3 regions of the Nakamurella sp. A5-74 genome follow, and region 3 is predicted to be linked to each of the others. Evidence: riboswitches for the same ligand, from Rfam matches in the RefSeq annotation. Region 3 holds a riboswitch; each other region holds the start of a gene.

Region 1 (5,492 bases), 1.9 Mb from region 3:
GGTCCATTTCTGCTCGATCGGACCGTCCGGGGCCTTGGTGTCCGCGATCGGCTCGCCGAGCCGGTAGAGACCCGCCACCAGGTCGCCGATCTGCGCCTGGGGGCGATCGGGCGCATCCGGGACGACGGGTGCCGAGACCGACGGCTCAGCGGAGGTCGGGTTTGCCATCGGCGAGTCGGAGGGGCCGTCGGTGGCCACCTGGACCGGGGCCAGCACGGCCGAATCGGGGTCGTCGACGTTGGACCGGGGGTCTGCCATGGAATTACCTCTCCCGCTACTTGATGACGCCGATGAGGATGAGGAACGGCGGGATGGTGAACCCGACGGAGATCACCAGGGCGATCACCCATCCCGTGATCCGTGCGACCCGACGGGACAACGCCGAGCTCGTCCATCCGAGGGTCTGACTGGCACTGAACACCCCGTGGTGCAGATGCATCGCCAGGGCGAACATCGCCGCCAGGTAGATCAAGAACACCCACCACAGCGAGAACCCGTTGACCAGCCGGTCGAAGGGGCTGCCCGCATCCCCGCCCGGGGTGATGGTCCTGGTGGTGAACTGCAGGATGTGGAACACGATGAACAGCAGCAGCGCCACGCCACCCCAGCGCATCCAGCGGGACGACAGCGATGAGCTGACCGCCTTCTTCACCGCGTACCGCTGGGTACGGGCGTCCTGCGCGCGCTTCCACAGCTTGAAGGCGGCATACGCGTGACCGACCAGGCTGAGGATCAGCACCGCCCGGATGATCCAGAGCAGCCCGGAGTACGGCAGGATCGGCTCACCGAAGGTCCGCAGGTGCTCGGCGTAGGTGTCGAAGGACTCCTTGCCGCTGATCGCCTTGAGGTTGCCGTACATGTGCAGCAGGACGTAGCCGATGAAGATGATGCCGGTACCGGCCATCAACAACTTCAGGGCGACCGTGGTACGTCGGCCCTTCGGTGGGCCTGCGGGTTTGGACACCGCTCGAGTGTTCGTGGACACCGCATCACCGTAGCCCCGGAGACACACACGGACGAAGTCAGGACAGCCTCAGGGGGCCCCACGTCATCGACGTCACAGACCCGATGGCGGCACACCGCCCGAATCAGGCCATACCGCCGATGCGAGCCGGTTGTTCAGTGTTCGCCGGCACCTGAGGTGGTGGCGTCCACCGCGTCGCGCACGATGGCGCCGACCTGCTCGGCCTCGATCAGGAACCCGTCGTGGCCATGGCCGGAACGGATGACGCGGAGTTCCCGGGCCGTGGGTGCGAGCCGGGCGATCAGCTCGCCCTGGGCCGGCGGGAACAACCGGTCCGAGTCCACCACGGCCACCGTCAGCGGCGCGGTGATCCGCCGCAGCGCGGCCTGCAGACCGCCGCGATCGCGACCGAGATCGTGCAGCATCATCGATTCGGTCAGCACCACGTAGGAGTTCGGGTCGAACCGACGGGCCAGCTTGTCGCCGTGGTGGTCGAGGTAGGACTGCACCGCGAACCGACCACCGCGCAGCACGTCCTCGCCGGACTGTTCGATGCGACCGAAGCGGGTATCCAGTTCCTGCGCCGAACGGTAAGTGGCGTGGGCGATCTGCCGGGCAACGGCCATCCCGGCGGTCGGAGCGCCATCACCTCCGGAGGCGGAGTAGTAGTCACCGCCGCGGTACAGCGGATCGGTGGTGATGGCGGCCAGTTGGGCACTGCTCCAGGCGATCTGGTCACCGGAGAACGCGGCGCAAGTGGCGATGGCGACCACATGCCGCACCCGGTCGGGATGCAGCACGCCCCACTCCAGCGCCCGCATGCCGCCCATGGAGCCGCCGATGACGGCGGCGAAGGAAGCGATGCCGAGGTGGTCGGCGAGCGCCGCCTCTGCGGCCACCTGGTCGCGCGGGGTAATGCGCGGAAACCGGGAGCCCCAGGGCCGGCCGTCCGGGGCGGACGATGAGGGACCGGTGCTGCCGCGGCAGCCGCCGAGCACGTTCGCGGCCACCACGAAGTGCCGCGCCGGATCCAGCGGTGCACCCGGACCGATGAGCCCGTCCCACCACCCGGGCGTCGGCTGGTCGGGACCGGCCGGACCGACGACGTGGGCATCGCCGGTCAGGGCATGCACGACGAGGACCGCGTTGTCGCCGGCTGCGTTGAGCGTTCCCCACGTCTCGTATGCGAGGGAGACGTCGAGCTCGGTGCCGGACTCGGTGACCAGCGCTCCCACCCGAGCCACGGCTCTGAACCCGGGCTCGGTGCCGTGCACGAGGCGCGACAGCGCCGCGGGATCACGTGACGTGCTCCCGCGACGCTGCTGCACATGAGTCATGAGTCCTCTTCTGTCCCAGTACTTCTCGTGCCCTGCTCCTTCGACGCCCGCCTCGACGGTCAGTCGATGCCCTTGGACGCGATGAAGCCCTGCTCCAGGTCGGCCAGGATGTCGTCGATGTGCTCGATGCCCACCGACAACCGCACCAGGCCGGGAGTGACGCCGGTCGAGCGCTGCTCGTCCTCGGAGAGCTGGCTGTGGGTGGTCGCCGCGGGGTGGATCGCCAGCGACCGGACGTCGCCGATGTTCGCGACCAACGAGTGCAGCTGCAGGCCGTCGACGAACCGCTGCCCTGCTTCGGCACCACCGGCCACCTCGAAGGCGAGCACCGCGCCGGGACCCTTCGGCGTGTACTTCTGTGCCAGCTCGTGCCACGGGCTGGACGCCAGACCCGCGTAGTTGACGCTCAGCACGTCGTCCCTGGCCTCGAGCCACTCGGCAACCGCCTTGGCATTGCTGACGTGCCGCTCGATCCGCAGCGACAACGTCTCCAGCCCCTGGGCGATGAGGAAGGCGTTGAAGGGCGAGATCGCCGCGCCCAGGTCGCGCAGCAGTTGGACGCGGGCCTTGAGGATGAACGCCAGATTCGCTCCGAGCGCGGAACCGACACCGAGATCGCGGGCGTAGACCAGACCGTGGTAGCTCGGGTCGGGGGTGTTGTAATTCGGGAACTTCTCCGGATCGACCCCGAAATCGAACTTCCCCGAATCGACGATCACGCCGCCGATGGCGGTGCCGTGTCCGCCCAGGTACTTGGTCGCCGAGTGCACGATGATGTCGGCACCGAACTCGAAGGGCCGCAACAGGTACGGGGTGGCGATGGTGTTGTCGACGATCAGCGGGACACCGGCTTCGTGGGCCACTGCCGACACCTTTTCGATGTCGAGCACGTCCTGCTTCGGGTTCGAGATGGTCTCGGCGAAGAAAGCCTTGGTGTTCGGCCTGACGGCTGCCCGCCACGATTCCGGATCATCGGGGTTCGCGACGAAGTCGACGGTGATCCCGAGCTTGGGAAGCGTGTAGTGGAACAGGTTGTACGTGCCGCCGTAGAGGCTCGGCGAGGAGACGATGTGGTCACCGGCCTCGGCGACGTTGAGGATCGCGATGGTCTCGGCCGACTGACCCGACGCGACGACGAGCGCACCGACACCCCCTTCGAGATCGGCGATCCGGTTCTCCACCACCTCGGTGGTCGGGTTGTTGAGCCGGGTGTAGATCGGACCGAACTCACTGAGCGCGAAGCGGCCCGCAGCCTGTGCGGTGTTCTCGAAGACGAACGACGTGGTCTGGTAGATGGGCAGGGCGCGGGCGCCGGTCTGGCTGTCCGGGCTCTGGCCGGCATGGATCTGGCGGGTTTCGAACGACCAACTCATGGTGTGTGCTCCTGGAGGGTGCCCGGGATCGACCCGGGTGGATACGGGATGGTGCGGGAGAAGCGGTGCAGCGCAGGGGATTCTGCGCGCTCCGTTGGTGAAGGGGCTGCGATCTCGGCCTGACCGGGTGTCACTCCGGGCCGGCGGCGAATCAGACCGTCGCGCTCGCCGTCACCGGCTACACATTTCCTGGCACACAGTGCGCTCCTTCGAGCATCCAAGGGCCAGTCGATGGAGGAGGCCCACGCTTGCCGAACGCCGGACGGCATTCAGCCCGGTCATCACCCGGGGCACCCCATCGCGGAGAAGGGTTGCCGTCCAGCGAGCCGGGGCTTGACGCTGGCACTCATGACCTGGCGCCGAGTGTAACGGCTGGGGTTCCGCCATGCCAGAGGAGGGTTGCACGGCGGTGCCGCGGAGGAGGCCGCCGCTCCGCAGGCTTCGCTCGGTCGCGCCGGTTCGCAGGCTCACCGGCGCGTCCATCGCTGCAGAGGGCTACGCAGCGTCCTCCTCCGCGACCCCACCCCCCAGCGACCGAGAACGGAACCAGCCGAGATCCCGACGGGGAGAACACGAGGGTCCCGACTGCATCCTCGGGTCGCTTGTCCTGAGCGAAAAAGGAGTCGAACGCACCGCCGATCGAGCGAGCGAAGAACGAGTGAGTCGAGATCCCGCCAGATCGACGACAGGTCTCGCCGAGAGGAGTCAGAAGGCTGCCAGAGTGCGCAGCAGGTCGGCGACGCGTGAGGCGGACTCCTCGGGGGTGCCCCTGGTCAGCGCCGAGCCGAGGCCGACCGCGACGGCGCCGGCAGCGATCCAGTCGGCAGCAGTTTCCGGCGTCACTCCCCCGGTCGGGATGATCGGCAACTGGGGCAGCGCGGCACGGACATCGCTGACCCATTTCGGCGAACTCGATGATGCGGGGAACAGCTTCACCGCCGATGCGCCGGCCTCGAGGGCTGCCAACATCTCGGTCGGGGTGTTCGTCCCGATCACGGCCGGAATGCCGTAGCGGTTGGCTGCGGCAATCGTCGCCGGCGAAACGGTCGGCGAGACCAGGTACTGCGCCCCGGCGCGGATCGCGGCTACCGCCGAGTCGCTGTCCAGCACGCTGCCGACCCCGACGACGGCGTCCGGGAAACGCCGCCGGATCTCCGAGATCGCCTGCAGCGCTGCAGGATTGGTCAGGGTGATCTCGACGGACTGCAGTCCGGCGTTGATCAGCGTCGTGGTGGCCGCGACGGCGGACTCCAAGTCAGGGGTGCGGACGATCCCGATCACGCGTTGCGCCACAGCACGTTCCATCATCTGCCAGCCGTACACGCGCATCTCCCTGGTTCGAGTCCGGGTCCGGGACGATCCCGGTGGTTCACCGCAGCACCTGTTCGCGGGCGTTGCCGATGGCTGCCACGAATGCGTCGAGTTCGGGTCCGGTGGGCAGGCCCTCGGTGTCCGACCAGTGCTGCACCGCGAAGGCCGCAGACGCGGCGCCGCGGGTCAGACAACCATCCGGATCCGCACCCGCCAGGTACGCACCCAGGAAGCCGGCCACCAGCGCATCGCCCGCGCCGACCGGGTCGATCACTGCGCGCACCAGACTCGGTCGGGTGAGCTCACCGCCGGCGGTGAAGGCAGTGCAGGTGTGATCGCCATTCTTGACGATCACCACCTCGGCAGCCCCGGCAAGCCACTCCCGCACGACCTCCGCCTGCGGTCTACCCGGTGCCAGGACGTCGATCTCACCGTCCCCGGCGAAGACGATCCGCGCCCGCGACACCAGCGCCGGCAGCACCGTCCGCCAACGGTCGGCGGCGGCCA
Region 2 (5,492 bases), 970 kb from region 3:
GAACTTCGCCGTAGCTACCGTTCTTGATCGTCTCATTGATGGCAGCAGCAAAGGCCGCGGCCAGACCGTTGCCCTCCTTGGTGAGCACGGCGATCTCGCCCTGCAGGCCCGCGCCGGCGCCGGAGAAGGTCCCGGCGATCTCGGTCTCACCGGTCGAGGCGACGTGGAACGCTGCGCTCGGGTTGGGACCGAAGTAGGCGTCCAGCCGACCGGAGGCGATGGCCAGGTAGTAGTCGGAGGCGTTCTGGTAGTACTTGATCGCGATCGGCTCGAGCCCCGCAGCTGTGTTCTCTGCGCTCCAGTCGACCAGGATCTTCTCCTGGTTCGTGCCCGAGCCCACACCCACCGACTTACCGGCGAGATCCTTGGCGCCGGTGACCTTCAGGCCGGATCCGGCCTTCACCTCGACAGCCAGGTTGTCGTTGCGATAGGTGGCGAAGTCGTACTTCTCCTTGCGCTCCTGCGTCACGGTCACGTTGCCGATGAACGCGTCGGCGTTGCCGGCGTCGATGGCCACGAAGTTCTGGGCCCAATCGGCCGACTTGAGCTCCACCTCGAGGCCGAGCACGTCCGCGAACAGGTAAGCGAGATCCACCTCGGAACCGATCACCGTGGCGTCGTCGTCGGCATAGAACCGCAACGGCGGCGTGCTGCCGGCGAATCCGGTGATGACGATGGTGCCTTTCTCGCGGATCGACGCGGGGACGAGTGCGGCGATCGCCGCAACCTCGGGAGTGGTGATCCGGTTCTGGTCAGGGCCCAGGTTGATGGACGGCGCCGCGCCTTCCGCACCCGTCGAGGCTCCGGCAGAGGACGATCCTGCTGCCGAGGTGCCGATCGAGGATACGGGGGCGGACGATCCGGCGGCGGCCGGCTCCGGCTGGGCGGCGGGTTCGACGGCGGTCGAGGTGCCGCAGGCGCCGAGGGTGAACGCGGTCAGCGCGAGGGCGGCGGCGAAACTCTTGCGGTGGCGGGTGAGCCGGAACATGGGGTGTCCTTGGAATGTCGGGGGTCGGGATGTCTGAGTTCCGGAAGTCTGTGGTCGAGAAGTCTGTGGTCGAGAAGTCACTGGTCGAGAAGTCAAGGGATGGAAGGGGATTCGGGAGGTGAGGGGGGAACGCATCACAGCACCTTGGAGATGAAGGCCCGGGTGCGCTCGTGCTGCGGGTTGTCGATCACGGCGGACGGAGTGCCGGACTCGATGATCCGGCCCTCGTCGATGAACACGACGGTGTCGGCCACCTGGCGGGCGAATCCGATCTCGTGGGTGACCACCACGAGGGTCGTACCGCTCCTGGCGAGATCGACGATCACGTCGAGCACCTCGCCGACCAGCTCCGGGTCGAGTGCACTCGTCGGCTCGTCGAAGAGGATCAACTTCGGTTGCAGCGCCAGTGCTCTGGCGATCGCCACCCGCTGCTGCTGACCACCGGACAGGCGGCGCGGATAGTCGTGCGCCTTCTCGCGCACACCGACCCGCTCGAGCAGCTCGAGCGCCAGTGCCTCCACCTCGGAACGTTTGCGCCTTTGGGCGGAGATCGGCGCTTCTACCACGTTCTCCAGGACCGTCAGATGCCCGAAGAGATTGAAGTTCTGGAAGACGAACCCGATCTCCGAACGCTGCTCGAGAATCTCCTTCTCCCGCAGCTCGTACAGCCGGCCACGGCGTGGTTTGTACCCGATGAGCGAACCGTCGACGCTGATCGATCCCGAGTCGAGCTTCTCGAGATGGTTGATCGAACGCAGCAGGGTCGACTTGCCCGACCCCGACGGCCCGAGGATGACCGTCACGGACCCGGCGGGGATGTCCAGGTCGATGCCGCGCAACACTTCCAGATCGCCGAAAGCCTTGTGCACGCTGCGAATCTCGACCATGGGCCTGGTCGACGAGTCGACGGCGGCGGTCATCGGGCATCGCCCGCGGGTGCGACCGGACGGGTACCGGTGCGACTCGGCGGATGGGCGGCTGCTCGCCGTACCCGAGCCCAACCGCGGGTGATCCGCTGCAACGGTGTGGGCGGCAGGGTGCGACTTGCACCCTTGGCATAGTGCCGCTCGACGTAGTACTGCACCACCGACAGGATGGTCGTCAGGATGATGTACCAGACCGTGGCCACCATCAACAGCGGGACGACACGACCGTTGCGGCCGTAGATCACCTGGGCCTGGTAGAACAGCTCGGGGATCGCCATCACCGACACGATGGAGGTGCCCTTGAACAACGAGATCACCTCGTTGGCGGCGTTCGGCAGGATCGAGCGCATCGCCTGCGGCAGTACGATGCGGCGGAACTGCCGTAGACGCGGGATACCCAGTGCTGCAGCGGCTTCCAACTGTCCGGCATCGACAGACACGATCCCGCCGCGGATGATCTCCGCCGCGTACGCGGCCTGGTGCAGCGCCAATCCGAGGACCGCAGCACCGAGCGGGCCGAACAGGTCGTTGGTGTTCACACTGAAGAAGCCCGGCCCGAAGGGCACTCCGAACTGCAGGGTCTGGTACAGGTACGCGATGTTGAACCAGAACAGCAGCTGCACGATCAGTGGGATCGACCGGAACGCCCAGACGTACCCCCACGAGATGACCTGCAGGAAGGGTGATTTCGACAGTCGCATGGCAGCGATCACCACGCCGAGCCCGAATCCGAGGAGCGTGCCGTAGACGGTCAGCTTGATGGTGGTCCACAGCGCGGCCAGGATGGATTCGGCAGCGAAGTACTTGGCGAAGGTCTCCCAGTCCCAGCCGGGATTCGTGGCCAGGCCGTGCACGAACTGGGCGAGCAGCACCAGCACGACGGCCACCCCCACCCACCGCCAGGGATGACGGACCGGCACGACTCGAGGCTCGTCCAGCGACGTGCTCGCTGTCGGGGGGACCACCGCCTTGCTCAAGGACACTGCTGGTGGAGCGGGGGGTGGAGCAGGTGGAGCGGACTCGGCGCCCGGCCGGAGCGCGGGTGGCAGGGTGGGAGAAGTGGTCACGAGGATCCTCGGAAGTGTTGTCTAAAGGACGATCTCCGCTCGATGCGGGTCAATCGTTCTGGCGCGCAGCGCATCTCGATTTGCCTGGAAGGACAGGTCCATCCGACGGTCGGTGCGGCGCTGCGGTGATGGAGATCAGAGGGCGGAGCCTCTACCGGCTGATGGCCCCTGTTCGGTCGGGGGAAACGTCAGCGGGCGGCGAAGGTGCTGCGACACAGTGCGCTGGACAGACGACCGAGATCGACGTGTCGACGCGAGACCATCGGGGTGCGCGGCTGTACCGAGCACACACGTGTCTCGCGGTTCACTCCACTCATTGCTGACCCATCGTCAGAAGCAGCCGGAAAGGCCGCTCGCGCTTGCGGAAACCTTGATCGGGTGCCGCCAGGTCTTCATCCGGAGCACCCCACCGCGGAGGAGGGTTGCCGTCCAGCTAGCCGGAGCTGATCGCTGGAACTCATGACCTGACCGAAGACTAGGACACACGGCCCTGGGGGGCAAGCAGATCGGCACCATCGACACAGTGGCGCACGCCACTTTCCCGCGAAGGCACACTGGATGGATGAGCTCCTCCCCCCGATCCCGGCAGGTCCTGGCTGTCGCCCTCGCCTCCGTCGTGGCGGTCCCCGTCGCCGTCCTGCTCCCCCGTGCCAGGGCCGCCTTCAGAGGGCTGCCGCAGGCGCTCGGCGCATCCACCCGGGCCGTGCTGAGTTCTCTTCCGTCCGACAGCGCCGCCCCGGCTGACGAACGACGCTACGAGTCCGATCACCACAGCGGTCGCAGCTTCCACAACCGGCAGCGCAGCCACACGCTGACCCCTGCCGACGTCCCGCGGCTCCTGCGATCGTTCCGTGGGCGTGGGCCCGTCGGGTCGCCGATCGGTCCGGTCCAGGTCGTCACCCCCGAGATCCGCGACCGCACCCAAGGTCTTGCCGTCACCTGGCTCGGCCACGCGAGTGCGCTGGTGGAGATCGACGGGACCAGGATCCTGTTCGACCCGGTGGTGGAATCACGGGTCTCGCCCTCAGCGCAGATCGGTCCACGGCGACTGCATCGCGCGCCGCTCACCGCGGCCGAGCTCCCAGCCGTCGACGCCGTCGTCATTTCGCACGATCACTACGACCACCTGGAGAGCAGCACGATCCGTGACCTGGCCCAGCGGACCGCGTGCCGGTTCATCGTCCCGCTGGGAATCGGCTCCCACCTCCGCCGGTGGGGCGTTCCCGCCGACCGGATCGACGAGTTGGACTGGGATGCAGCAGTCCGCGTCGGCGGGGTGACGCTCACCTGCACCGAGGCCAGGCATTTCTCGGGCCGCTTCGTGCGCCGCGATGCCACCCTGTGGTCGTCGTGGGCAGTCGCCGGTCCCCGGCACCGGGTGTTCTTCGGAGGCGACACCGGCTACACGCCGTCGTTCGGTCGGACCGGGGCCCTGTTCGGCCCGTTCGACCTGACCATCCTGCCGATCGGCGCGTACCACCCCGCCTGGCAGGACATCCACATGAACCCGGAAGAGGCGCTCCGCGCCCACGGTGACCTCGGAGGCACTGCTCTGCTGCCGATCCACTGGGCGACGTTCGACCTGGCGCTGCACTCCTGGGACGAGCCGATCGAGCGTCTCCTCCGGGGCGCGGCAGAGTCTCCCGAGGCGACAGGCCGTGGACCGGTGGTGATCGGCACCCCGCGTCCAGGTCAACGTTGGGACCTGACCGACGACGTGCCCCGGGACGACTGGTGGCGTGCCGTCGCTCCGGCCGGCGGAGCGCACTCCCGGCCGTCCACGATCGCTGATCCGGCTGACGACACCGCACGACCCGGACGCTGAACGGTCGTTGCGCCTCTGGCGAGAGGGTCCTGACCCACATCCAGACCGCGATCCTCCGGCCATGACGACCGCCGGGACCGCGAACCCTCGGCTGAGGCGACCGTCAGGACCGCGAACCCTCGACTGAGGCGACCGTCAGGACCGCGAACCCCGGGATCGGCCTCTCGTCTGGCAATCTGGAGCAGTGAGGCGAGTCGGGGTCGGTCTGTTGGCGTTGCTGGCCGCCTTCTGGTGGTGCGGCATGGACAGCTCCGTCGATAGTGCGCCGGGTGATGTCGGGGCGACGGTCATGCTGACCGCGATCACCACCGGTGATTTCGACCGTGCCCGCCCGGCCACGGTGGTCCCGACCGCCTGGTCCGCCACGATGGGGTACCGGCCGATCCTGCTGCCGGGTCCGCGGGGCGAGACGATGCTGGCCAAACCGACCGGCGACTGCTCCTCCTTCACCGGCCAGACCGGCTACGACTTCACCCCGGTCTGCAAGGAGCACGACCTCGCCTACGACGTGGTCCGCTATGCAGCGCGGGTCGGCAACCCGCTGCCTGCGAACGGGCGGCAGGCGGCGGACGACATGTTCGACCGCGATCTGCACGCGCGCTGCGACGAGCTGGGCGTCACCGGCTGGAGCAAGATCATGTGCAACACCTACGCGTCCGGGTTCGCCCTGGGTGTCCGGATGAACT
Region 3 (5,492 bases):
GCTGTGTCGCCCTGGCACCCGAGGGCTCCGGATCGTTGGACGTCGTGGAGATGGATGCGGCCAGCCACGGCGGCGTCGACGACACCCGTGAGCTCCGCGATCGGGCGTTCTACATGCCTGCGCAGTCGCGCTATCGGGTGTTCATCATCGACGAGGCGCACATGGTCTCGCCGCAGGGCTTCAACGCGCTGCTCAAGATCGTCGAGGAGCCACCGGAGCACCTCGTCTTCATCTTCGCGACCACCGAACCGGAGAAGGTGCTCACCACCATCCGGTCGCGGACGCACCACTATCCGTTCCGGCTGATCCCGCCCGCCACCATGCGCACGCTGGTGGAGAACCTGTGCCGGCAGGAAGGGGTCACCGTCGATCCCGCCGTCTTCTCGCTGGTGATCAGGGCGGGCGGTGGTTCGGCTCGCGACACCCTGTCGGTGCTCGACCAGCTGCTCGCCGGTGCCGGTCCGGACGGTGTCAGCTACGCGAACGCGGTCGCGCTGCTCGGGGTCACCGACGCGGCACTGCTCGACGAGATGGCCGACGCGTTGGCCGCCGCCGACGCCGCCACCGTGTTCGGGGTTGTCGACAAGGTGGTCGAGGCCGGCCACGATCCGCGTCGGTTCGCGGCCGATCTGCTGCAACGCCTCCGGGATCTGATTCTGCTCAAGGCCGTGCCGGATGCGGGACCACGCGGGCTGATCGACGCGCCGGACGACGAGCTCGCCTCGATGACCGCGCAGGCCGACAAGATCGGCGCCGGCACCCTGAGCCGGCTCGCGGACGTGGTGCACACGGGTCTGGTCGACATGCGCGGCACCACCGCTCCCCGCCTGGTGCTCGAGCTGATGTGTGCCCGGATGCTGTTGCCGCACGCCGCGGACGATGATGCCGCTTTCCTGCAGCGTCTGGAGCGGGTGGAGCGGCGGATGGACATCGCGGCTGCCCCCGGAACCGGCGCCGCCGAACCCGCGGCCGCGCGGCCCGCAGTTGCTGCTGTGCGTCCTGAACCCGCTGCCGTGCGTCCTGACCCGGCTGCCGCGCGTCCTGAACCCACTGCCGCGCCATCCGAACCTGCTGCGGTGCGTCGCGTGCCGGCGGCCACCCCGGCTGCCCGGGCAGCCGTGATCCCGGCGACGTCCGAGTCGCACTCGGCGCCGGGAGACGCGGGAACCTCCGCGTCCGGACCGGCCTCCCCCCGACCCGAGGCCACGCCGGGACCTATGCCCTCTGAACGCGAGCCCTCCCCACCCGCGGACGGTGCGCCGTCCACATCGCAGCGGGCTGGGCAGCCGGGTTCGGCATCCGCTCCCGAACCTGCAGGGCCGCCCGCGAGAGCGGCCTCCTCGCTGGGACTGCCACAGCGACCGACTCTGAGTGCCCAGCAGGGCCGGCCAAAGCCTCCGGCAGCAGGGCCCACGGCAGATCAGCGTCCAACAGCACAGCCTGCCGCAGCACAATCTGCAGAAGACCGACCTCAAGCGGCGCAACTTCCGGCAGCTCAGCCGCCGGCCGCCCGGCAGGCCGCCCCTGCGGTCGACCGTCCGGCCGCGGAACCTTCGGAGACCGGGCAGCCCCCGACGGCGAAGCCGCAGCGCCCGACGCCGGAGCACCCCGGAGACCGATCGGCCGAGGCCGACCGGGACCGGCAGCCCGCGGCAGCGCCCCCCGAGGGCGGGCCACGGCGGGCCGGTGGCGCCGAGATCGGCGTCGTGGATGTCCGGCGGGTCTGGCAGGACGTGTTGAAGGACGTCCAGCGCCGCCGCCGGGCCACCCAGATCCTGCTCGAGTCGGCGACCGTCGCGGGAGTCGAAGGGCGCACCCTGAAGTTGTCGATGCCCACCGCCGGGATGGCCAGGCGGGTGGTCGAGACGGGTAACGCCGAGCCGTTGCGCGCGGCTCTGCACCAGGTGCTGGGAGTCGACTGGGCGATCGACTGCAGCTCGGACCAGCAGGCTGCGAACGGCCAGCGACCCGACTCCCGGCCGTCCAGCGCGGCAGCGCCACGTCCGGCCACTCCGGCCCGGAGCCAGGAACCGCAGCGTGCGGCCCCTCGCTCGAACGGCTCAAGCCGTGCACAGGCGGTCCCCGCCGCCGACGACTGGCCGATGCCCGAGGCGCCTCCGGACCCGGATGATCCGGCGTTCGAGGACGAGATCCCCGACGACTACGGAGATCCCGCCGCCGCTGCATCCCCAGCCTCTGTCCACGACCCGGAGGAAGCTGCGATGACGCTGCTCGCCTCCGAGCTCGGTGGCAAGAAGTGGGATCCCGACCGCTCCCCCTGAACGACGAGACCGGCCCCGTCGGGGGCCGGTCTCGTCCTGCGCGTGTCGGAAACGCGGACGTGCGTTCCGTTGCCCGTCAGCTCACCCGGGCGAGGACCCGTCCCGGGGCCGGCAGCTCCTCGGCGATCTCTGTGGGTCCGGTCGGACAGGTTGCCGCGAGCGCCCGGTCGAGGCCGTCCAGCACATCGGCCACCAGATCCTGGGCCAGCTCGATCCCGACCGACAGTCGCAGCAGACCCGCACCGATGCCTGCCACCGCGCGCGCTTCGGCGCTCATCGACGCATGGGTCATGGTGGCGGGGTGGGCCACGAGACTCTCTGTACCGCCGAGCGACTCGGCCAGTGAGAAGCACCGCAGGCCCTGCAGGAAGGCGCGGACGGCCGTCTCGCCACCGGCCAGATCGATCGAGAACATCGCGCCGAACCCGTCCTGCTGCTTGGCGGCGATCTCGTGGCCCGGGTGCGAGGTGAGGCCGGGGTAGTACACGCAGCCCACCGCGGGGTGCGCCGCGATGGCATTGACGATCGCCGTCGCGTTCTCCTGGTGCGCCCGGATGCGGGTGTGCAGCGTTCGCAGCCCACGCACCGTCAGGTAACTGTCGAAGGGGCTGCCGGACAGGCCCAGCACGTTGCTCCAGTAGGCGATCTGCTCGGCCAGCTCACCGGTCCTCGCGATCACGGCGCCACCCACGACGTCGCTGTGGCCGTTGATGTACTTGGTCGTCGAATGCACGACGAGGTCGACCCCGAACTCGAAGGGCCGCTGCAGGATCGGCGACAGGAAGGTGTTGTCGGCCACGACGAGGGCGCCGACCGCATGCGCAGCCCTGGTCACCAGCTCGATGTCGGTGACCCGCAGCAGCGGGTTCGACGGCGTCTCCAACCAGACCACCGTCGGGCCGGCCTCGAGCGCCGCATTGACCGCGTCCTGGTCGCCGAAATCGACGGTCACCAACTCGAACTGGCCGCGCGAGGAGAGGGTGTCGAACAGTCGCCAGGTTCCGCCGTAGCAGTCGTGCGGGATGACGATCGTGTCGCCGGGACACAGCAGTGCGTTGACACACAAGGTGATGGCGCTCATCCCGGTCGAGGTGATGCTGGCACCGGCGCCACCCTCGAGGGTGCTCAGCGCCTCGGCGAGCACGTCCCGGGTGGGGTTGCCGCTGCGGGTGTAGTCGTACTGGCGCGGCTCGTCGAAACCGGCGAAGGAGAAGTTGCTCGACAGGTAGAGGGGCGGGATGATCGCGCCCTGCGCCGGGTCCGAGTCGATGCCGGTGCGCAAGCCTCGCGTCAGCTGCGAGACGGCTCGAGGAGTGTCGGAACAGGCGGCGGGGGAGTCCTGCTGCGTCATGTCGTGCCTTTCCCAGGAGTCAGGCTTGCCAACCTGCTGAGGGAAGTTTCGGCGAACGCCGGAGAGAGGTTCACGTGAGGGCGGAACGCCACCGAAGGGCCCGTCGTCACGCTCCATCTTCCGGGGCCCGAGAAACAGCTCCGCAGGATTTGGCACCTTTCTCGTGGATTGCTCCACGAGAGGCTGCCCCGGCTTCATCGGGCCTGTCCCTCTGCCGGTCTTGATGGATTGCGCTTCCGACGATAACCCCCGATCCCGATCCTGACAACCCGCCGCCGGAATCGGGTCTCCGGTCGCGTCGTAGGCTGCCCGGATGATCGCTCTGGTGCGCCGTCCTGCCACCTCTCTCGCCGACGGCATGGTGACGTTCATCGAACGCTCCCCGATCGACCTGGAGCTGGCGCTCCGGCAATGGGCCGCCTATGTCGCCGTACTGCAGCAGTCGGGGTGGCAGATCGTCGAGGTCCCGCCGGACGACGCGCTGCCGGACTCGGTGTTCGTCGAGGACACGGTGGTGATGTTCGGTGACGTCGCGGTGCTCACCAACCCGAACCGGCCGCAGCGCCACCCGGAGATCCGTGACACCGCAACGGTTGTCGAATCGCTGGGAATCCCGCTGTTGCGGCTGGAGGATCCGGCGGCGATGGACGGCGGTGACGTGCTCAAGGTCGGACGGACCGTCTACGTGGGGCTCACCGCATCGACGAACCAGGCTGCCGCAGATCAGCTGACCCAGTGGCTCACTCCGCGGGGATGGACGGTGGTGGCGATCCCGTTGACGAAGGCGCTCCATCTCAAGAGCGCGGTGACCGCGCTGCCCGACGGCACGATCATCGGGTACCTGCCGCTGGTGGACGAGGTCGAGCGCTATCCGACCTTCCTCGCCATGCCGGAGGAGGGTGGCTCCCACGTGGTGGTGATCGGTGAGAACGCGATCGTGATGAGCTCCGACGCCCCCGAATCCGCCGCGCTGCTGCGGGATCGGGGGATCGACGTGACCGAGGTGGACATCGGCGAGTTCACCAAGCTCGAGGGGTGCGTGACTTGCCTCAGCGTCCGGATCCGAGAGGCCGTCCCTTCCTTGTGACCTCGCAGTACCAGCCAGAGATCGGGGCCGCGGAACGGGCGCGTCGAGATCCCGACGTGACGTGATCGGTTCTCGCGCAACGGATCGCGTCTCATCCCCACCCCGCTGACGCTCGGCGTGGACCCAGCTCGATCACCGAGATCACCGGTGACCGAGCAAGCGAGGAACGAGCGCGTCGAGATCCCGACGTGACGTGATCGGTTCTCGGGCAACACATCTCGACTCGTTCGTTCGCTCGGTCATCGAACTCTCCGGTGATCGAGCAAGCGAGGAACGAGCGCGTCGAGATCCCGTCAGGACAGCTCAGGTGAGGGGATCCATCGGTGCGCCCGTCACCTCGAGGTCGTCGTTGCTCGGCAGCGCGGGGTGGGCCGAAGTGGGTCGGTCCAGGTAGTACAGCGCGGTCGAGGCGATGTCGTCGGTGAGCAGGCGGTAGCGACCACCTGACATCCAGCCGAGCGCCTGGATGTCGACGCGCAGGTCGTCGCGGGAATGGATCGGGTCCACCACATGCCAGCGGTCTGGTGGGGCGAAGCCGGTTCCTCGGGTGGCCCGAGCACCCACCGTGCGACCCGTCGCGGTCGCTCCCAGATCCGATGGTGATCGGCCAGGGTGACCGACCCCAACGCCGTCGCCCGGCCTGACACCCCGTCCTGTTTGTCGCGGACATGTCCTACAAGTACACAAAGAACTGCTTGACCATAGCTCGGCGGCCGCTCTAGGTTTCGTGCTCAGAGGAATTTCCCACCTCGCCTGCCCGCTTGAATGAAGG

What was found. Region 3 has a riboswitch for S-adenosylmethionine ahead of metB (cystathionine gamma-synthase). Riboswitches for the same ligand answer to the same signal wherever they lie in the genome.
Region 1: it holds a riboswitch for S-adenosylmethionine, as region 3 does, so the genes downstream of both, ABLG96_RS17120 (bifunctional o-acetylhomoserine/o-acetylserine sulfhydrylase) here and metB (cystathionine gamma-synthase) in region 3, are expected to answer to the same signal.
Region 2: it holds a riboswitch for S-adenosylmethionine, as region 3 does, so the genes downstream of both, ABLG96_RS08685 (putative leader peptide) here and metB (cystathionine gamma-synthase) in region 3, are expected to answer to the same signal.

What each region holds. Positions count from the first base shown of each region.
Region 1 is NZ_CP159218.1:3,728,937-3,734,428, forward strand. It holds gene ABLG96_RS17105 (fumarate reductase/succinate dehydrogenase flavoprotein subunit) at 1-258, opposite strand, end outside; gene ABLG96_RS17110 (succinate dehydrogenase cytochrome b subunit) at 275-964, opposite strand; gene ABLG96_RS17115 (homoserine O-acetyltransferase) at 1,120-2,301, opposite strand; gene ABLG96_RS17120 (bifunctional o-acetylhomoserine/o-acetylserine sulfhydrylase) at 2,361-3,674, opposite strand; SAM riboswitch class IV at 3,914-4,028, opposite strand; gene ABLG96_RS17125 (bifunctional 4-hydroxy-2-oxoglutarate aldolase/2-dehydro-3-deoxy-phosphogluconate aldolase) at 4,380-4,997, opposite strand; gene ABLG96_RS17130 (sugar kinase) at 5,044-5,492, opposite strand, start outside.
Region 2 is NZ_CP159218.1:1,881,222-1,886,713, reverse strand. It holds gene ABLG96_RS08700 (ABC transporter substrate-binding protein) at 1-988, opposite strand, end outside; gene ABLG96_RS08695 (amino acid ABC transporter ATP-binding protein) at 1,123-1,908, opposite strand; gene ABLG96_RS08690 (amino acid ABC transporter permease) at 1,905-2,879, opposite strand; gene ABLG96_RS08685 (putative leader peptide) at 3,170-3,244, opposite strand; SAM riboswitch class IV at 3,332-3,446, opposite strand; gene ABLG96_RS08680 (MBL fold metallo-hydrolase) at 3,544-4,806, shown strand; gene ABLG96_RS08675 (phospholipase A2) at 4,991-5,492, shown strand, end outside.
Region 3 is NZ_CP159218.1:908,369-913,860, forward strand. It holds gene ABLG96_RS04120 (DNA polymerase III subunit gamma and tau) at 1-2,282, shown strand, start outside; gene metB (cystathionine gamma-synthase) at 2,359-3,633, opposite strand; SAM riboswitch class I at 3,744-3,863, opposite strand; gene ddaH (dimethylargininase) at 3,947-4,720, shown strand; gene ABLG96_RS04135 (hypothetical protein) at 5,024-5,227, opposite strand; gene ABLG96_RS04140 (FCD domain-containing protein) at 5,486-5,492, shown strand, end outside.